3 regions of the Vibrio sp. PNB23_22_6 genome follow, and region 1 is predicted to be linked to each of the others. Evidence: predicted binding sites of a transcription regulator. Region 1 holds the regulator's gene; each other region holds the start of a gene.

Region 1 (6,100 bases):
TCTGTATGAGTTCAATGCGGCAGGAATCAAGCCAACCCCAGCCGCTACGAACTATCTTGCTATCGATGAAATTCATCAACCTTGGCATAAATACTCACCAAAAGCACAATACTTGGAACAAACTGAAATTTATTGGCATGAATACCTTGGTGGTTTATGGCAAAAACTGCGTGACACAGTTGGGCAAACCCCAATGGTTGCAAGCCAATAAATCGAGTAAGTAAGAATCACAAGATAGAAAAAAGGAGAGCCCATGCTCTCCTTTTTCTTTACGACTTAGCTTAGTCACCTGCAAACATGTAGCCTTCACCATGGACGGTCACAAAAATTTGTGGGTTCTTCGGATCAAACTCCATCTTAGCGCGCATACGTCGAATTAATACATCGATAGTACGATCATTTGGCGCATCCACTCGGTGGCTGATCATATTCAAAATACGTTCTCGGCTTAATACCTGATTTGGATATGAAGACAAGGCAACCAAAAGCTCATATTCAGCTTTGGTCAGTTTCACTGGCTCACCGTTGCGACTTAGCGCACGACGCTGGATGTCAAATGTCCACTCGCCAAAACGTACAATGTGTTCTTCATTGCTTTCTTTTTCTGCTTTTTGAGAGCCATTGCGAGCAGCAGAGATGCGCCACAATAAGTTCTTAACTCGAACCAATAATTCCCTTAGTTCAAAAGGCTTTGTCACATAATCGTCTGCGCCCATTTCTAGGCCAACGATTTTGTCAATGCTATCCGTGCGTCCTGTCACTAATATGATGCCGATGTCTGACTGGCTGCGTAATTCACGCGTAAGCATAAGACCATCTTCACCGGGCAAGTTAATATCCAACATGATAAGATCAACGTCACCATCTTGAAGCACCTCGCGCATTTCTGCGCCACTTTCTGCTTCACTGACTTTGTAACCTTCATTTTGGAAATAGCCCGCAAGCTTACTGCGAGTTACAACATCATCTTCTACGACCAATACGTGATAGCTCATTTACACCACTTTCTGTCTTCTTTATATTCCAAGACGTATTCTATTCATAACTAGTAACATTTCTAGTCATAGATACATAAAAAAGCAAGATTTTGCGATTTTATTGATTCAAAGCAAGCTTATTTGTAGCCATTAACAAAAGAGCATATTCTTCCACAAGGCATCATAATTATAGTTACTGCTATTCATTTTAATTGTTTACACTTAAGGAAATATTCTCAAGTGACTTCAAGATGCCGTTTTAAGAGCATCATTCAGGAGCAAAAAATGCAAGAAGTGAAAGCTTTTAATGAAAAACGTGCCGAAATTTACTGGTGGTTTTCTAGCCTGTTCGCCAAAGAACTGACCGAAAAAGAACTAGAGACTTATCATAGTGTTGAAATTCGAAGCTTTTTAGCTGGTTTAGGTGAAAATAAATCCCTTAAACCAGCCGTAGACTCGCTTGTGGACGCTTTAAACCGCTTACAAGATCGTGAAGATGCCCAATTAGAACTTGCCGCAGACTTTTGTGAACTTTTCCTTAAAACAGAAAAACATGGCGCCCTTCCATACGCATCGATGTATATTGGTAAATCTGGACTGTTAAACGACAAGCCAGCAGAAGAAATGGAAAAACTGATGGCCGATTTTGGTGTTCAAGTGGACGTAAATCTCAAAGAGCCCGCAGACCATTTAGCCGTTGAGTTAGACTTTTTGGGTAACATGATCATCCGCTCTAACGAACTCGAGCAAGAAAAGCATATGGAAGAAGCATTCACCAAACAGAACGATTTCATTCAGCAACAGCTGTTAACTTGGTTACCGCCATTTGCTGCCAAGTGTAAACAATTCGATGAATTTGGCTTCTATGTTAGCGTTGCACAACTATTAATTGCATTTTGTAAACTGGACAGCAATTACCTTCTTGGTGAATAATTGCCGTCTATTTTGGGGAGTTCAGAGCTCCTTATTTGTTCGTTCAGTTTTAGTCTGGCGTAGAAAAGCCTTTTCATTTCGCAGTTAAAATGTGACTTGAAATACACAAAACCACAGCTGAAAACATTGCCAGCGTGCTCGCATCAGTCTAAAATGTGAACGCAAACGATTAAATATGATTTATATGTAAACCGCTGAAATATAGCGGTTTTTGTGTTTTATTAACATCATTGCTGATCCATTCCTTATTGTAACTAAAAGGAATAATACTCTCAGCAACGAATGTTGCTACAAACCTTTATTATACCGATTTCGGAACAACCACTGCCTGAACTATTGAGTACTACTTTCCTCATAACACTCGGTTTGCGCAGATACTAAGCGTAAGGTTGTATTCACTACGGTATTAAGTAGCTCGATACAGGACATCATTTATGGCCACTATAAAAGACGTTGCTCGCTTAGCCGGCGTTTCTACCACAACAGTTTCGCACGTAATTAATAAAACGCGCTTTGTTGCAGAAACAACCCAAGAAAAAGTAATGAAAGCAGTTGATGAACTAAATTACGCGCCAAGTGCTGTTGCCCGCAGCTTAAAGTGTAACTCAACCCGTACTATCGGCATGTTGGTAACACAATCAACAAACCTATTCTTCTCTGAAGTTATTGACGGTGTTGAAAGCTACTGTTACCGCCAAGGATACACACTGATCCTATGTAATACTGGTGGTATCTATGAGAAGCAACGTGACTATATTCGAATGCTGGCAGAAAAGCGTGTTGATGGCATTTTAGTGATGTGCTCGGATTTAACCGAAGAGCTACAAGAAATGCTGGATCGCCATGCTGATATACCAAAAGTTGTCATGGACTGGGGCCCAGAAAGCTCAAAGGCGGATAAGATCATCGACAACTCTGAAGAAGGTGGTTACCTAGCAACGAAGTTCCTGATTGACAATGGTCACACCGATATTGCATGCCTAAGCGGTCACTTTGATAAAGCAGCATGTAAAGAGCGTATTTCTGGTTTTCGACGTGCAATGGCTGAAGCAAAGCTACCAGTAAACGAAGAGTTAATTCTCGAAGGTAACTTCGAGTGTGATACGGCAGTACTTGCTGCAGACAACATTACGGCAATGGATAAACGCCCTACTGCGGTATTCTGTTTTAACGATACCATGGCATTAGGCTTAATGAGCCGTCTACAACAAAATGGCATAAAAATCCCTGATGATATCTCAGTGATTGGCTATGACAATATTGAGCTTGCGGAGTTCTTCTCGCCTCCTCTAACGACTATTCACCAACCAAAAAGACGTGTTGGTAAGAATGCGTTCGAGATTTTACTAGAGCGAATCAAAGACAAAGAACACGAAAAACGCATTTTTGAAATGCAGCCTGAGATTGTGGTTCGTAACACCGTTAAGAAATTGAACTAACTCCCCCTCAAGTTTATAAAGCGCTCTTCGGAGTGCTTTTTTTATTTCGTAAAATGAAATTTTTTAAGCATTTCACATTACTTATATAATCAAAAGCTAAGATAAATTGCTGTTTTAACTAACTTGTTGCCCATTTCCTACATCAAGCTTTTGTATGGCAAGTAGACATTTCAAAATATGAAATTAGACACATTAAGATGGCACCATTAGTTGAATAGAGATCACACTTTAGTGTTTGGAACGTGATGTTAATGCAATATACGAAGTATTCTCCTCTTGTCACGCACAGGGCAAACCATTCGAAAGGATGGGACGCAAAGCCTCCGGCCTTAACCACTAAATATAGTGAAAGGTAGCGGGGTTACCGATGGCAAATATGCATTAAGTGAGTTTACCCTTTAATGACATTGTGTCTGCATGCATTTGCTAATCTCTCGGACCTGATTTTTGGTGGCGTAATATTAATTACACCGAGATAACACACCATGGATAAACCGATACTCAAAGACTCAATGAAGCTGTTTGAGGCACTTGGTACGATCAAGTCGCGCTCAATGTTTGGTGGCTTCGGGCTTTTCGCTGATGAAACGATGTTTGCACTCGTTGTGAACAATCAACTTCATATTCGAGGAGACCAAAAAACTTCATCTGACTTCGAGACTCAAGGATTAAAACCGTACGTCTACAAGAAACGTGGATTCCCCGTAGTGACGAAATACTATGCTATTTCTGATGATTTGTGGGAATCGACTGACCGCTTGATTGATGTTGCTAAGCTATCTCTAGAGACGGCTAAGCAAGAAAAAAAGCAACAAGCGAGCACTAAGCCAAACCGTTTGAAAGATCTTCCTAATCTACGCTTAGCGACTGAACGCATGCTAAAGAAAGCAGGCATCGATTCCGTCGAAGAGCTAGAAGATGAAGGTGCCTTAAATGCTTACAAAGCAATTCAAGATACGCATACCTCTACGGTAAGTATTGAGTTGCTGTGGGCGTTAGAAGGGGCAATCAACGGTACGCATTGGAGCGTTGTGCCTCAGTCTCGTAGAGAAGAGTTGATGTTCGCGCTTTCATAACGCGCGATTCAGCATGACATTGAGTAAAAACCGCAGTTTTGATACTGCGGTTTTTTTTTGAAATTTTTTCTTCTTCCATTCTGTCTTATTATCTAAGCTGCGAAATGGAGTAACGACAATGAATAAAAAACTGATTTTAGGTCTGTTCCTACTTGCGACGGTCATCTTTCTAGGGGTGAGCTTCAGCCAATATTTAACGTTAGAAAACGCAAAAGCACAGCAAGAGGCTTTGAATACGTTTATTAACCAGAACTTCGCTTTCGCTGCAGCGACGTATTTCTTTGCCTACATCGCAATTACGGCGTTCTCGATCCCTGGCGCCGCTGTTGTTACTCTGCTTGGTGCTGCTCTATTCGGTTTCTGGGCTAGCTTATTACTGGTTTCTTTTGCCAGCACCATAGGTGCTACCATCGCCTTCTTAAGTAGCCGCTATCTATTGCGTGAGTGGGTGCAAAGTAAGTTTGGCAATAAGCTAAGTGCTATTAACCATGGTGTTGAAAAAGACGGGGCATTTTACCTATTTTCACTGCGCCTCATTCCCGTGTTCCCCTTTTTCTTAATCAATCTACTGATGGGCTTAACGCCAATGACGGTGGTTCGATTCTACTTAACCAGTCAAGTTGGTATGCTGCCAGGAACGGCCGTCTATCTCAATGCAGGTACTCAACTCGCAACCATAGATAGTCTGTCCGGCATTATGTCTCCAGCAGTATTGGCGTCATTTGCATTGCTTGGGTTATTCCCTATCATCGCAAAATGGGTCATGAATAAAATCCGGCCAGTTCAGGGGCAACCGAATGGAAACGTTTAATGAAGATATATATCGCTCAAAACCCCACTGAAGCCCACATCGTCTGTGAACTACTCAAAACGGAACACATTGTTTGTGAAGTGCGAGGTGAAAACCTGTTTGGTTTAAAAGGTGAGCTGCCATTTGGTGATGATACTGACCCGTATATTTGGCTTTTACATCCAGAGCAAAAGCTGAAAGCCTCAGTGATACTTGAAGAGTATCGCAAACAAGCAGAACCAACTTATCTAGATTGGCAGTGCCCGCAGTGCTTAGAGCAAAATGAAGGGCAGTTTGGAGCTTGCTGGCACTGCGGATATCAAATAGGGGAACCATAACGGTTCCCCTACTCTTTTGTCCCTTCAGCTGAGATTAAGCCGTTAGGCGCTGCTGCTTAATAAACTCTATTGAGTGTTGGTTAAAATCGTCAGGTCGTTCTACGTTGCATACATGACCACAGTTTGGGATCTCCCGCAACGAACTCAGCTTGTGGGCTGCTACCATCTCTTTTACGGGCTTGATAAACATATAATCCCGATCTCCCATCAAATAAAGCGTCGGAATCGGCAGTTCTTTATCTTTGAAATATCTCATTAGTGGGTTCACATCGGTGGCTAAAATGAACCAACGTTTAAACTCTTTTTGACACAACTTCTTCGCTTCACGAATAAATAGGTGGCGAGATTCACGCTGGTTCTTTTGTGGCATCACGACATAAGCAAACAACTTGTACAACCACATGTAGGGCAAAATATGTTTACCAAGATTACCTAACGTCACCAAAATTTGTGAACGTGTGTTTAATCGCGTCACGGCCCCACCTAACACCATCGAACACACACGCTCAGAAGCAAGCTCTGCTAAATTCCGTACAATGATGGTCCC
Region 2 (6,100 bases), 190 kb from region 1:
TACCCATATAGTGCGAAACAAACGCGCTGCTCAGAATGCGCATGTAACCTGCGAGAACAATCACGTCCGGTTGGTATTCATCAATTTGCTTCATCAGTTCAGCATCGAAGTCTTCACGCGAGTCGAATGCTTTTGGATCGATAAAGTGACCGTTCACATCAAACTGTTTCGCTCGTTCCAAACCATAAGCATCGGCTTTGTTTGAGAACACGACTGCGACTTGTGCATTTGGCATGTTGTCTTCGCAAGCTTCCAAGATGGCTTGCAGGTTACTGCCGTTACCCGAAATGAGGACCACTATGTTTTTCATGATGTTGAGACTGCCTTGCTATTGTAGGTTTGAAGTGCGTAGCCGCTAAATTACCTACTATTAGAATGGTTTTCGATGTTCCAGATAGCAGAATGAGGACGTGGCGTCCTCATTCATATCTTTATGTAGCGCAACTCACAAGTTATTGGATTTCAACTTGCTCTTCATTGGCTTCAGCTTGAGCGATTTCACCAATCACCCACGCCTTTTCGCCTTCTTCTTTTAGAAGTGCAACGGCTGCGTCTGCTTGGCCTTTAGGTAGTGCAACGACTAGACCAACACCACAGTTGAACGTACGGTACATTTCGTGCGTTTCAACGTTGCCTTTCTCTTGTAGCCATTTGAAGATGATTGGCCATTCCCAGCTGTTACCGTCGATCACGGCTTTTGTGCCTTCAGGCAGTACGCGTGGGATGTTTTCCCAGAAACCACCACCAGTGATGTGAGAGATCGCGTGGATGTCGTGCTTCTCAATCATCTTAAGTGCTGATTTGATGTAAATCTTAGTTGGTTCTAGTAAGTATTCACCAATAGTACGGCCTTCTAGCTCTTCGTTCTTGTCTGCGCCAGACACTTCTAGAATCTTACGGATCAGAGAGTAACCGTTTGAGTGTGGACCGCTTGAGCCAACGGCGATAAGTGCATCGCCAGCAGCTACTTTCGTGCCGTCAATCACGTTTTCTTTTTCTACTACTCCAACACAGAAGCCAGCAACGTCGTAGTCTTCGCCTTCGTACATGCCCGGCATTTCAGCGGTTTCACCACCGATAAGTGCACACCCTGCTTGAACACAGCCATCAGCGATACCAGACACCACGTCTGCCGCTGTGTCTACGTCTAGCTTGCCTGTTGCGTAGTAATCTAGGAAGAACAGTGGCTCAGCACCTTGCACGATTAGGTCGTTGACACACATAGCCACAAGATCGATACCGATAGTGTCGTGCTTGTTCATATCCAGTGCTAGGCGAAGTTTTGTGCCTACACCGTCGGTACCAGAAACCAGTACAGGCTGTTTGTATTTAGTTGGTAATTCGCACAATGCGCCAAAACCGCCGATACCACCCATTACTTCAGGGCGACGAGTACGTTTTACCGCACCCTTAATACGATCTACAAGTGCGTTGCCCGCATCAATATCTACACCAGCGTCTTTATAGCTAAGAGAAGAGTTATTACCACTCACAGTGAAGTCCTCGGGTTGAAGTTGGATATGAAAACGGCGCTATTCTAACAGTGCTTAAATACAGATAGCAAACGTTTGCGTTAGTTTTTTTCTTCAGCGATCTATCCTTATAACACTGAAAAAATAGTGTATAATCTGAAGGTTTATTTAAATATTGCCATAAAAGCCGGAGATGGAAATGAAAGTTGTTGAAGTAAAACACCCTCTAGTAAAACACAAAATTGGTCTAATGCGAGAAGGTGACATCAGCACGAAGCGTTTTCGTGAGTTAGCGACAGAAGTCGGTAGCCTTCTTACTTACGAAGCGACAGCAGACTTTGAAACAGAAAAAGTAACCATTGAAGGTTGGAACGGTCCTGTAGAAGTTGATCAAATCAAGGGCAAGAAAGTAACCGTAGTGCCAATCCTGCGTGCAGGTCTAGGTATGATGGATGGCGTTCTTGAGCACATGCCAAGCGCACGTATCAGTGTTGTAGGTATCTACCGTGATGAAGAAACGCTAGAGCCAGTGCCATACTTTAACAAACTTGCTTCTAACATCGATGAGCGTATTGCTCTCGTTGTTGATCCAATGCTTGCAACGGGCGGTTCTATGATCGCAACTATCGATCTTCTAAAAGAGAAAGGGTGTCAGGCAATCAAAGTACTTGTTCTTGTAGCAGCTCCTGAAGGCATTGAAGCACTAGAAAAAGCACACCCTGACGTTGAGCTGTACACGGCGGCAATCGATGAGAAGCTAAACGACAAAGGTTACATTGTTCCTGGACTTGGTGACGCAGGTGACAAGATCTTCGGTACTAAGTAATTATTACTGAATAGAAAAAACAAAGGCTTGGTTTTCACCAAGCCTTTTTTGTATTTGTTCGTTTCGAATGGAGAGAGCACCGTTTTATGACCAATCACAGTAAGTAATCAGAGTTATCGAGTGTTATAACAAGCTAGAATGATCAGCTATTTACTGCGATTGGTATAATTACAGCGCAGACGAATTACTTCGCGTTCTCTTCTTCCATTTGAGCATTATCGACCACGTGGTTTTCACCTAGGTCGTGTGGCAATACTAGGTTAAGAATAATTGCCACGATACCACATAGACTGATGCCTTGTAGGCTGAAGTCACCGATACCAAATGCCATGCCACCGATACCGAACACAAGTGTCACTGCAACAATCACAAGGTTGCGGGACTTGTGCAGATCAACGTTGTTTTTGATCAGCGTGTTTAGACCCACGGTTGCAATAGAGCCGAACAGCAGAATCATGATGCCGCCCATTACAGGCACAGGGATCGTTTGCAGCATTGCGCCTAACTTCCCTACAAAAGCAAGCACGATTGCCGTGATCGCTGCCCACGTCATGATCGCAGGGTTGAATGCTTTGGTTAGCATTACTGCACCCGTTACTTCACTGTAAGTTGTGTTTGGTGGCGCACCAACCATAGAAGCGGCAATAGTCGCAACCCCGTCACCTGCAATTGTGCGATGCAGGCCTGGTTTCTTCAGGTAGTTTTTACCCGTTACGTTTGAGATAGCCAACATGTCGCCAACGTGCTCAACCGCTGGTGCGATAGCCACTGGGATCATGAACAAGATAGCGTTGATGTTGAACTCTGGTGCTGTGAAATTAGGCATTGCTAGCCATGCAGCTTGAGCGACAGGAGTAAAATCCACTACGCCGTACATGAGTGATACAGCGTAACCCGCTAAGATGCCGCCCACAATAGGAACCAGCTTAAGGAAGCCTTTTGCAAATACACTCAGCGTGATGGTTGTTAGGAGTGAGATGGCTGAAATCATAATGGCAGCATCACCATTCACAAGTTGAATCGCACCGTCACCAGATTTACCTACAGCCATGTTGACTGCCGTAGGCGCTAAGCCTAGGCCGATAACCATGATCACAGGGCCTACAACGACAGGTGGTAGGATTTTGTGAATAAAGCCTACACCGCGCACTTTAATCATTGCGCCAAGGCCAACGTAAACCAGACCTGCAGTCATTAAGCCGCCCATCGTCGCACCAATACCCCAAGTTTGGATACCGAACATGATTGGAGCAATAAAAGCAAAAGAAGATGCTAGAAAAATTGGAACTGAACGTTTTGTAATCAGTTGGAAAAGAAGAGTACCGACACCAGCGCCAAAAAGAGCAACGTTTGGATCAAGGCCAGTAAGAAGTGGCACTAGTACGAGAGCACCAAAAGCGACAAAGAGCATTTGAGCGCCTTGTAACGCATTATTCATAATAATTCCCTATTCAAAGATACGCAGACAAATCCGGCGAATATTAGCATTCTGCAAACGTTTGCAGTATTGCCTAGATCAAACTTTTGTATGGAGTGATAAGAAAGATGAATGTTTTGTTGCCTCAATGGGCGTCAACTTGGTCGGATCCGGATAATTCACTCCGTACTTTTCTTGCTCAGAAATTGATAGTTGCTTATCATGCGGGTTCTTGTTTAGAGGATTATGAAAACTATGCGCTATTTAGCTCTCTTACTGATAGGTTGGTTGTCCCTGCCTGCTTACGCTCTTACTCAGGTAGATGTCTACCGCGCAGAAGTCGTGATAGACAGTAATCAGAAAGATGGTGAGTCTTTAGCTCGTCAACAAGGTATGCAAGATGTAATAGTACGCGCGACAGGCACTGACGCTTCTCTTAGCAATCCAGTCATTCAGAAGGCGCTTGGTTCCAGCTCTCGCTATATTTCTCAACTTGGTTACGGTCAGGTTGACGGTCAAAACGGTCTGAAAATGCTATTTAATAGCGGGCAGATCCGTTCATTATTGACCCAAGCACAGCTGCCATTTTGGTCACCAAACCGTGCTAACATTTTGGTGTGGTTGGTCGAAGAGCAAGGCTACGATCGTGCAATTACTTGGGAGCACTCTGATTCTCAGAGTGTTGTGGCACTACGTAATGCTGCCCAAGTGCGTGGTTTACCCCTTACTATCCCAGTGGGTGACTTTGACGACGTTACGGGGGTGAATGTCTCTGATATTTGGGGTGGGTTTATTGATCCTATCCGTCAAGCGAGCGTTCGTTATCCTGCTGATGCCGTGCTAATTGTACGAGTACAAGGGGACAAGATTCGTTGGACACTTTACGATCAATCACCAGTGCAACTGTCTGAATCGCAACCCACTCCACGTAGCGGTTCTACGTCGGGCAGCGGTGCTATCGCAGCAATGGTTGGTGACATCGCAGATTACTACGCGAAGAAGAGTGCGGTGGTCGTGTCGAGCAAATCTTCAGAATCGATTGACGTGAAAGTACTTAATATTGCTTCAGCGGTGGATTTTTTCGGTTTAGAGAAAGCGTTAACTAAGCTAAATTCTGTGGCAGGCACAGAAATCAAACGTGTACAAGGTAATGAGGTGACATTGACGATCCATCTGCTTGCGTCACAACAAGCGTTTGAGCAAGAAGCATCTTCGATTTCGCAACTGATGGTATTTGAAGATCCGTTAGGTGGTTTCTATGAACAGGCTGTTCCTGTTCAGCTTCCTGTCGAGTCTGTGGAGCCAATACAATTGCCAATTGAAACGTCGGCAGATAAGGTAGCGAGTGTGGTTGAACAAGGTGCGGCTGCTGAAGACGTACAACTTTCAGTACCTGCTCAACCTATCAATATTGAGTCAGTGCCAGAACAATACGATCTGATTTACCAATGGAAAGCACTTGTTCGTTCTAAAGTCACACCAGAACCAGAGTCAGAACTTGCCCCAACACTTGAGACAGATACTGTGTCAAACCTCGGTTGAGGTCTACCCTGAATAAAAAAGAGTCGCAGCGAGCGACTCTTTTTTTGTGTGGAATTTGGCTCAGGTTATAGCAATCACAGTAAATATCCTCAGCTCGGGATAATCTAAGCCACTCAGCACAGCGCTTTTAGCGCCTAACGTCGTTAAAATGACCGCAATAGGACTAGCTATTGACTTGCTATTTTGCCTCGTTATCGAGCATCTACCAAACTAGAATGAACCAATATTTATTACGATTGGCACTATTTATTAAATTTGGCCTTTTCGTCTTTTTCTACTTGAGACAGGCGTTTGAGCCTCAAACCTAACTCTTTTCCGCGTGCACGAGCAAACAGTATATTACCAACGAAGCCAAGCGACGTGAGCACGAGTTCAACCACGGCCAGCCAACGCTCACCATCATCGACGTAAAGAATGGTCAATGCATGGAGGAAGTAGAGCATTAATACAAAATTTGCCCAAGCATGGGTGTAAGGTTTACCCGCTAAAATACCCGGAAGAGGCAGCAATAAAGGAATACACCAAGCGACGGCTAAGGTTGTGCTGCTTAAGTGCGGATGAGGAGAGAGCGCAAGTTGCCAAATGGCGACCCAAGCTAACAGCGCTAGGTTACTAACTAGAGCCATGTAGCGATAGGCTTGAGTTTGTTTACTAAGAGGTGGTTGGTCGATAGAGTCAGTCATCGATTTACTTATCCTTGATCTTACTGGCGGCCAGTCAGCTTTTGTGCTGTGGTCGCCAGTCGTTTTCCTAATTGTTGTGCAAGGCGAATCTCTTCTGCCGTCAGGCTGGGGTCTTGTCCTACGCTGCTTGCGCCATAAGGTGTCCCACCGGATTGCGTTG
Region 3 (6,100 bases), on a different contig from region 1:
GCTCGTACACTCAGAAGTCTCTTTTGCAACTTGCTCATTCTGGCATCTCTTCTCTTTCAGAGAGTCTAACTACAAATCACAAGTGGTCTTAGCCCATCAAACAAATATGATGTTATATAACCATCTAGAAATAGGTTATAGACATGAGTCGAATGGTCAATCGAGTAAACTGTCTCGTTGTTGGGATAGATTTTACATTGCGGCAGAACGATTACGCCCACTCCCAGAGCCGAATTGGACTCGGTATTCGTTTGGTGAATTTATAGAGTCTTTTCATTGGCTTGTTGATTTTACCTCGTTTTTTGTTTCAGTATGAATTAGTAATCAATTGAACGCATATATATAGCTAAGCTGTACATCATTTGTTACAAAGTTGGTTTTAATATTTCCTTTTGAATTTAAATGCGGAAATAAAAGACTATTGTTTTATATCCTATTGCTATATCAAAGTAATTGTACGATATTTTGTATAACTCATTTTTAGAGTTTCGAGGCATAGGATGGAACAACAAGGAAAGATGTGCATTGAATTCGATTACACCAGTTTTTTAGGTGCAACAGGCGCTAAAAAGTGGACCTTTTTAGAAGCTTTTGCCACTATCGCACCTATTTTTGGCCTATTGTGGAAACAGAACATCGCGGAATTAAGCAAACCTGAAGATCGCCTTTGGGATGCTGCATTGAAATCGATGTCTTCACGCCAAAGCGATGAATTCAACTTGGTGATACTAGCTAAGCTAGCAAAGCATGAAGGGATTCAAGAACTACGCGTAGTGATGCCTTATTCGTTAGACCCAAAACAAATTGAGTACATTGAATCTAGAAGTAAACTAAAAGTAGATACCACAGAACAAGATGTATTGAATCTAAAGCTCTAACGATAATCTCCAAAAAGCGACCGTAAATCGGTCGCTTTTTTTATACCGTCAATAGACCCAAGCAAGTTACGTTTTCTTTACTGGAGCGCTTAGTCAACCAGTCCGTAGTCTTTACTTAAAATCTCGATGATTTCAGCTTTCGGGTTGTCGCTTAGCTTAATTGGTTGGCCTGTGATCTTTTCGGCGATGCCAATGTAAGTGCGAGAGATGTCCAGCAAAGACGCAACTGGCAGTGCGTTATCGCGAGCCAGTGCTTCACGCTCAGGCATGCGTTCTTTGTTCAGCAGGATGTCTGGGTCAGGGAAGTGGTTAAGCAGAAACTGACGGAAACCTTCTTTCGAGTTTTCCACGATGTTGCCCGCTTGGTATGCTTTCGTATCCCAAATACGTGATGAATCAGGTGTACCCACTTCATCCATGTAAATCAGTTTCTCGTTCCCTGCTGCGTCGTGTACGTAGCCAAATTCAAATTTAGTATCAACGAACGTTTGGTCAATTGTTTCAAGAGCATGGCTGATAACGTTGAAGCCTTCTTTAAGCAACTTCTCGTATTGTGCGATGTCTTCTGCACTAGAGAAATTAAACGCCTCAAAGTTATCCACGATGTTTTGACGAGTGATGTTGACATCATCCGCTTCAGGAACACCAGGAATATCTTTTAGAGTGCCTTTGGTTGACGGTGTCATTAGTAGCTCAGGTAACGCTTTGTCTTTCTCAAGGCCTTCCGGTAGTTGAATACCGCAGAACTCACGTTCACCGTTCGCATAAGCACGCCACATAGAACCAGTAATGTATTTACGGCAGATCGCTTCAATTTTAACTGGCTTGGCTTTTTGAACGATCCACACGAATGGGTGAGGGATGTCTAGAATATGGCTATCCGCAAGACCGTTGTCTTTGAACAATTTGAACCAGTGATTAGAAATCGCGTTAAGAGCTGCGCCTTTACCTGGAACGCCTTTTAGCCCACCTTCACCATGCCAGATACAATCAAACGCGGAGATACGGTCACTGATCACCATGATTGCCAGTGGGGCATCAGGAGCGACATCGTATCCTTTTTCTTTGATCAGTCGTGCGCTGTCTTCTTCAGTTAACCAGTAAACGGAGCGAACTTTTCCGCTATGAACAGGTTTGTGGGTGCGAATTGGCAGGTCGTCATTGACGGCAAGTACTTGATTGGCAAGGCTCATTTCGGCATTCCTATCATCTTAATCAAACGTCATAAAGAGAAGATATTCAGTGAGAATGATTCGCTGAATAAATCGAATGAGGGCATCATACCAGAACTATTTTTACGCGCCAGAGAAAAAGCAAACGTTTGCCTTAATTTGTTGCAGCATAAAAAAGCCTCCTTTAATGGAGGCGTGATGCAGGATGAATAACGTCGATCTTATTAATGATACTTGTTTATTCTGCCTTCGACGAAAAAGACTTCACACTGATAACGCAGGGCAATATCGCGAAGCATTGATTGATTCATCAGCGCAATATTGTTCGATGCGACAATGGCACTGGCGTTCCCAGACTGAATCGCTTTAATCACAATTTCCACTTCAGAAAGCTGTTGAGAAGGCTTCATCTGAATGATGTTTTGACAGCGAATGTTAGACGCAGTAAGTTGCTCAAAATCAGGACGATGGCACTCCGCAGTAAACAGGATCCACTGTTGTTGCTGTGACAATACTGCCAACTTAGCAAGAAGCAGGTCAGACACATCCATAGGCTGTGTTGCTTGTGACAATACGTTGTAGCGAGAGTATGTATGAAATTGACTTTGTAACTGCATCCTACTGTTCCTTTATACATGCTGTGTATATATACAGTAGTTTGTTTTTGATGTCTGATCAACCAATTTTTTATGCACCTAGTGGACTTTTGTTTATACAATCTTGAAATGTTCGGTTTTAAGCTGTTGAATATTAAAGTTTATATTTTTAAGGTTGTTTTTGGATATGTCTGTTATGGATTTAAAAATGTGATGATAATTACATTCTAAGTACGGTATATACAGTGGTTTTTAGTGTGCTATACAGTGCATTTAAGTAATGTGGCTATGCTGGGATAGTAAATGGAAAGGAAAGACGCCGTTAAGAGGATAAATAAGATGTAGCGTCGTGGGGGAGGGGTAGAGCGCGACGATCAAAAAAGCGCCTTGTGAGAAAGGCGCTCTTGAAAATCAGTTCCGTTGATTTACTCTGTCTAATTGGCGTGCGGTGTCATGCGCTCACGCATTTTCATCTCACCTAGATTAAACAAGCGAACATCGATTTTCGCAATGTCGTAGCATGTTTGGCATGAGTGATTGTGCTTGCCATCTAAATAATCGTGACGAGTAATAAAACTTGGTTTTTTACACCAGTCGCAGGTGCCTTCTTCAGTGAACATTGATTTTCTCCCCACCTAGATTAATTATGTGTCGTTAGGTGTCATTTTTCGTGGTTATTATTGCATATAAAACAGTTGAAAGTTAACTGACTGTTAATTTCTTTGAGAGGGAGATCGATTGCGAGCCACTCTTTTTGGGGAAAAAGAGCTCGGATTCAAAAGATATAGAAGTAAACTTTACTCTTTTGTAACATTTTGTGAGATGGTTTTAAATGCGAGATTTAGGCGCTTCATTTCTTCTTCACTTCCTCTTGAGTCAGGGTGATAGAGTTTGGACAATTGTCTGTAGCGCAACTTCACTGTTTTACTGTCTGGAATAGAATGTGGAGTGTACCCAAACATGGCACATGCGACAGCCAGTTTTTGGTTACCAGTTTGCGCTTTTATCTGCTTAAACTCCTTGAATACTTTTTCAAATTGTCGCTTGAGTTGTTTGTTTGCAAACTGTAGTTCATTCACTTGATTTTCTAACTGTTGAGATTTAGCTACTTCGGAAGCTGAATGAATGTGTGCTCGTTTGGAAGACCAACGATAGCCAAATGCGCCACCTCCGATCAAAACAGCCAAACAAAATGTCCCAGCGGCATACCTTATAGTTAAGAACTCAGCCTTTTGTTGCGTTGTGGATATCACTTGTTCTTGCTCTTCTTGAACGATGGCTTTTTTATCTAGATCAACAATCTCTGAGACTTGCTTGGCTCTTAGCTGATTGAAGCGATCCTCCAAAAACTGATTATAGGCTTCTTCTGCTTGAGGGTTTTTGAGTGCGGCGAGTTGGTACCAAGATTCGACGAGGTCAGCCTTCGATACTTGTGCTTGATGATATTGGACAAAGTCTGCCAACAAAAAACCACTATCGGTTGGGTCATTTAAAGCGACAGAAGTGAACCAATAAATTGCTTGTGAGTAATTGATTTCACCAGTGAGACCACGACCGTAATCTGCCGCTAATTGTTTTTGCGCCGGGATATAACCGTGGTAAGCGGATTGTTCTAACCAATAACGTACATCAGAAGGGGAGTCTGGGTTTGGTTTTAGCGCCAGTTGCTGAGCGAGTTCGAACTGAGCTTCAGGTTTTGTCGGATTTTGGAATGCGAGGGCAAGGCTAGATAGGCAGACACTTGAAACAAAGAGAAGAGTCGTGATTCTGAAAGACATTGGGTATGTCAGGTCTAGCGTATTTCACTAGACCTGCTCCGATAATAATGGTTACTACCGGTATGGTGCTACTAAATTACTTCAGTGGCAAGATCTGGATTTCAACACGGCGGTTGCAAGCACGACCTTCAGAAGTTTGGTTTGAACACAGTGGGTTACGTTCACCATAACCACGAGCGATTGCACGGCCAGGTGCAACGTTTTGAGATACTAGGAACTGACGTACTGATTCGGCACGGCGCTCAGATAGTGTTTGGTTGTATGAGTCGCTACCCGTGCTATCGGTGTAGCCATCAATCACTAAGCTTGTATCTGGGTACTCAACGAGGATACGAGCGACGCCACGAAGAGTATTGTGAATGCTTGCATCTAATTGGTAAGAGCTCGATGAGAATCCAATGCCGTTTTCCATGCGAAGTAACAGTTGATTTTCACCAACACGCTCAACTTGTACGCCAGAGTTTAGTAGTGCACGTCGCAGTTCTGCTTCTTGTTTATCGAAGTAGTAGCCAACACCCGCACCGGTTGCACCGCCAGCTGCAGCGCCGATTAATGCGTGTTTGCGACGTTCTTTTGCGTTGTCACCCGTTGCCAAACCGATAGCCGCACCTGCGATTGCACCGATCAGTGCACCTTGTGTCGTCGAGTTTGTTTCGTACTCACCTGTGGTTGCGTTTTGTCGTTGAGTAGCTTGACAGCCTGTAAGTGCCAGCACTAGCGCAAGTGCAATAGACATCTTTTTCAAGGGAATATCTCCGTATAAAACTGAGGCGCAGGCGCACCTCATAATAAGTGTTGGATTATGGATGAATAGTTATTGATATTTGTTATGTGAACGTCAGATTGACTCATGATTGAGAAAGAACTACTTGTTTTCTAACATTCTTCTTGCTTGCTCCCCGCCAACCCCACGGTTAACAGATACTCTGCGACCTTTTTTAAGTCCGACTTCATAATCGGCGGTGAGGTTTTTCATCGCTTCTTTAAGCTGCTTCTTAAATGTTTCACGGTCGATGTTTTTAAATTCTTTATCAATGTAGTTGTTGATTTTGTTGGCAGACTCTTCGTCTGGCGAGATCACGGGCAGTTTTTCTAACGCGCCTTCCACCCAGCCTGATACAAAGGAGTTCACTCGACGGGTCACTTCCATCGAAGAGGTACCAGAACCCGCAAAGCTGTTGCGAAACTGACCTGTGCTCTCGTTCAACTCGCGGTAAATAATGTCAAAAGCAAAGGCCGCAAAAATGGCGCGATCAGCTTCACCGATAAATTCAACGCGCTTAAGCCCTTTATGATTCAACAAAACGGCTTCAACACCAAACTTGGTGTTAATACCACGAATCACACGCAGTAGTGTAGAGCTGATATTCGCTGGCAATAGGTGAGAAGATTGAGTTTTCCCCATTTTGATAAACTCAATATCGTCTTTATCTAATCCATATTTGAGCATGAGGCTGTGGGCCATTTTAATGGCGTTAGCAGCCTCATTCACGTTGGCAGAATTACCCAACTCTAAACACTTGGCGATTTTTTTCAGGGCTTTTTGTTTATTCATCGGCGACCAGTAACGAGAACAAAAAATTTATGAAGTCGGCTATATTACCTTTTTTGCTTCAAAAGCGAAACAAGAGGTGAGAGAGAAAGAGGGGGGAGAGTAAATAAAGCCCCTAGTGGTA

The links. Region 1 encodes PurR, which represses purine synthesis genes. Its sites were predicted from a motif close to TNANGNAAACGTTTNCNTNA; they were not measured.
Region 2: a site for PurR is predicted at 1,557-1,576, ahead of purM (phosphoribosylformylglycinamidine cyclo-ligase). Genes of this name have one in related genera too.
Region 3: a site for PurR is predicted at 2,188-2,207, ahead of ACVA54_RS06385 (phosphoribosylaminoimidazolesuccinocarboxamide synthase). Genes of this name have one in related genera too.

The regions. Positions count from the first base shown of each region.
Region 1 is NZ_JBNFXP010000003.1:253,471-259,570, reverse strand. It holds gene elyC (envelope biogenesis factor ElyC) at 1-211, shown strand, start outside; gene torR (two-component system response regulator TorR) at 282-995, opposite strand; gene torD (molecular chaperone TorD) at 1,263-1,910, shown strand; gene purR (HTH-type transcriptional repressor PurR) at 2,345-3,349, shown strand; cyclic di-GMP riboswitch class I at 3,629-3,718, shown strand; gene ACVA54_RS04295 (TfoX/Sxy family DNA transformation protein) at 3,835-4,425, shown strand; gene ACVA54_RS04290 (TVP38/TMEM64 family protein) at 4,544-5,236, shown strand; gene ACVA54_RS04285 (DUF2007 domain-containing protein) at 5,236-5,553, shown strand; gene ACVA54_RS04280 (alpha/beta fold hydrolase) at 5,588-6,100, opposite strand, start outside.
Region 2 is NZ_JBNFXP010000003.1:59,220-65,319, forward strand. It holds gene purN (phosphoribosylglycinamide formyltransferase) at 1-310, opposite strand, end outside; gene purM (phosphoribosylformylglycinamidine cyclo-ligase) at 453-1,493, opposite strand; gene upp (uracil phosphoribosyltransferase) at 1,672-2,298, shown strand; gene ACVA54_RS03380 (uracil-xanthine permease family protein) at 2,483-3,736, opposite strand; gene ACVA54_RS03385 (DUF2066 domain-containing protein) at 3,971-5,257, shown strand; gene ACVA54_RS03390 (DUF2069 domain-containing protein) at 5,500-5,940, opposite strand; gene wrbA (NAD(P)H:quinone oxidoreductase) at 5,961-6,100, opposite strand, start outside.
Region 3 is NZ_JBNFXP010000005.1:167,139-173,238, forward strand. It holds partial or broken gene ACVA54_RS06375 (phospholipase A) at 1-211, shown strand, start outside; gene ACVA54_RS06380 (transporter) at 501-878, shown strand; gene ACVA54_RS06385 (phosphoribosylaminoimidazolesuccinocarboxamide synthase) at 968-2,071, opposite strand; gene ACVA54_RS06390 (SulA-like leucine-rich domain-containing protein) at 2,275-2,667, opposite strand; gene ACVA54_RS06395 (hypothetical protein) at 3,081-3,266, opposite strand; gene ACVA54_RS06400 (molecular chaperone DnaJ) at 3,444-4,424, opposite strand; gene ACVA54_RS06405 (OmpA family protein) at 4,501-5,160, opposite strand; gene ACVA54_RS06410 (DUF2786 domain-containing protein) at 5,290-5,979, opposite strand.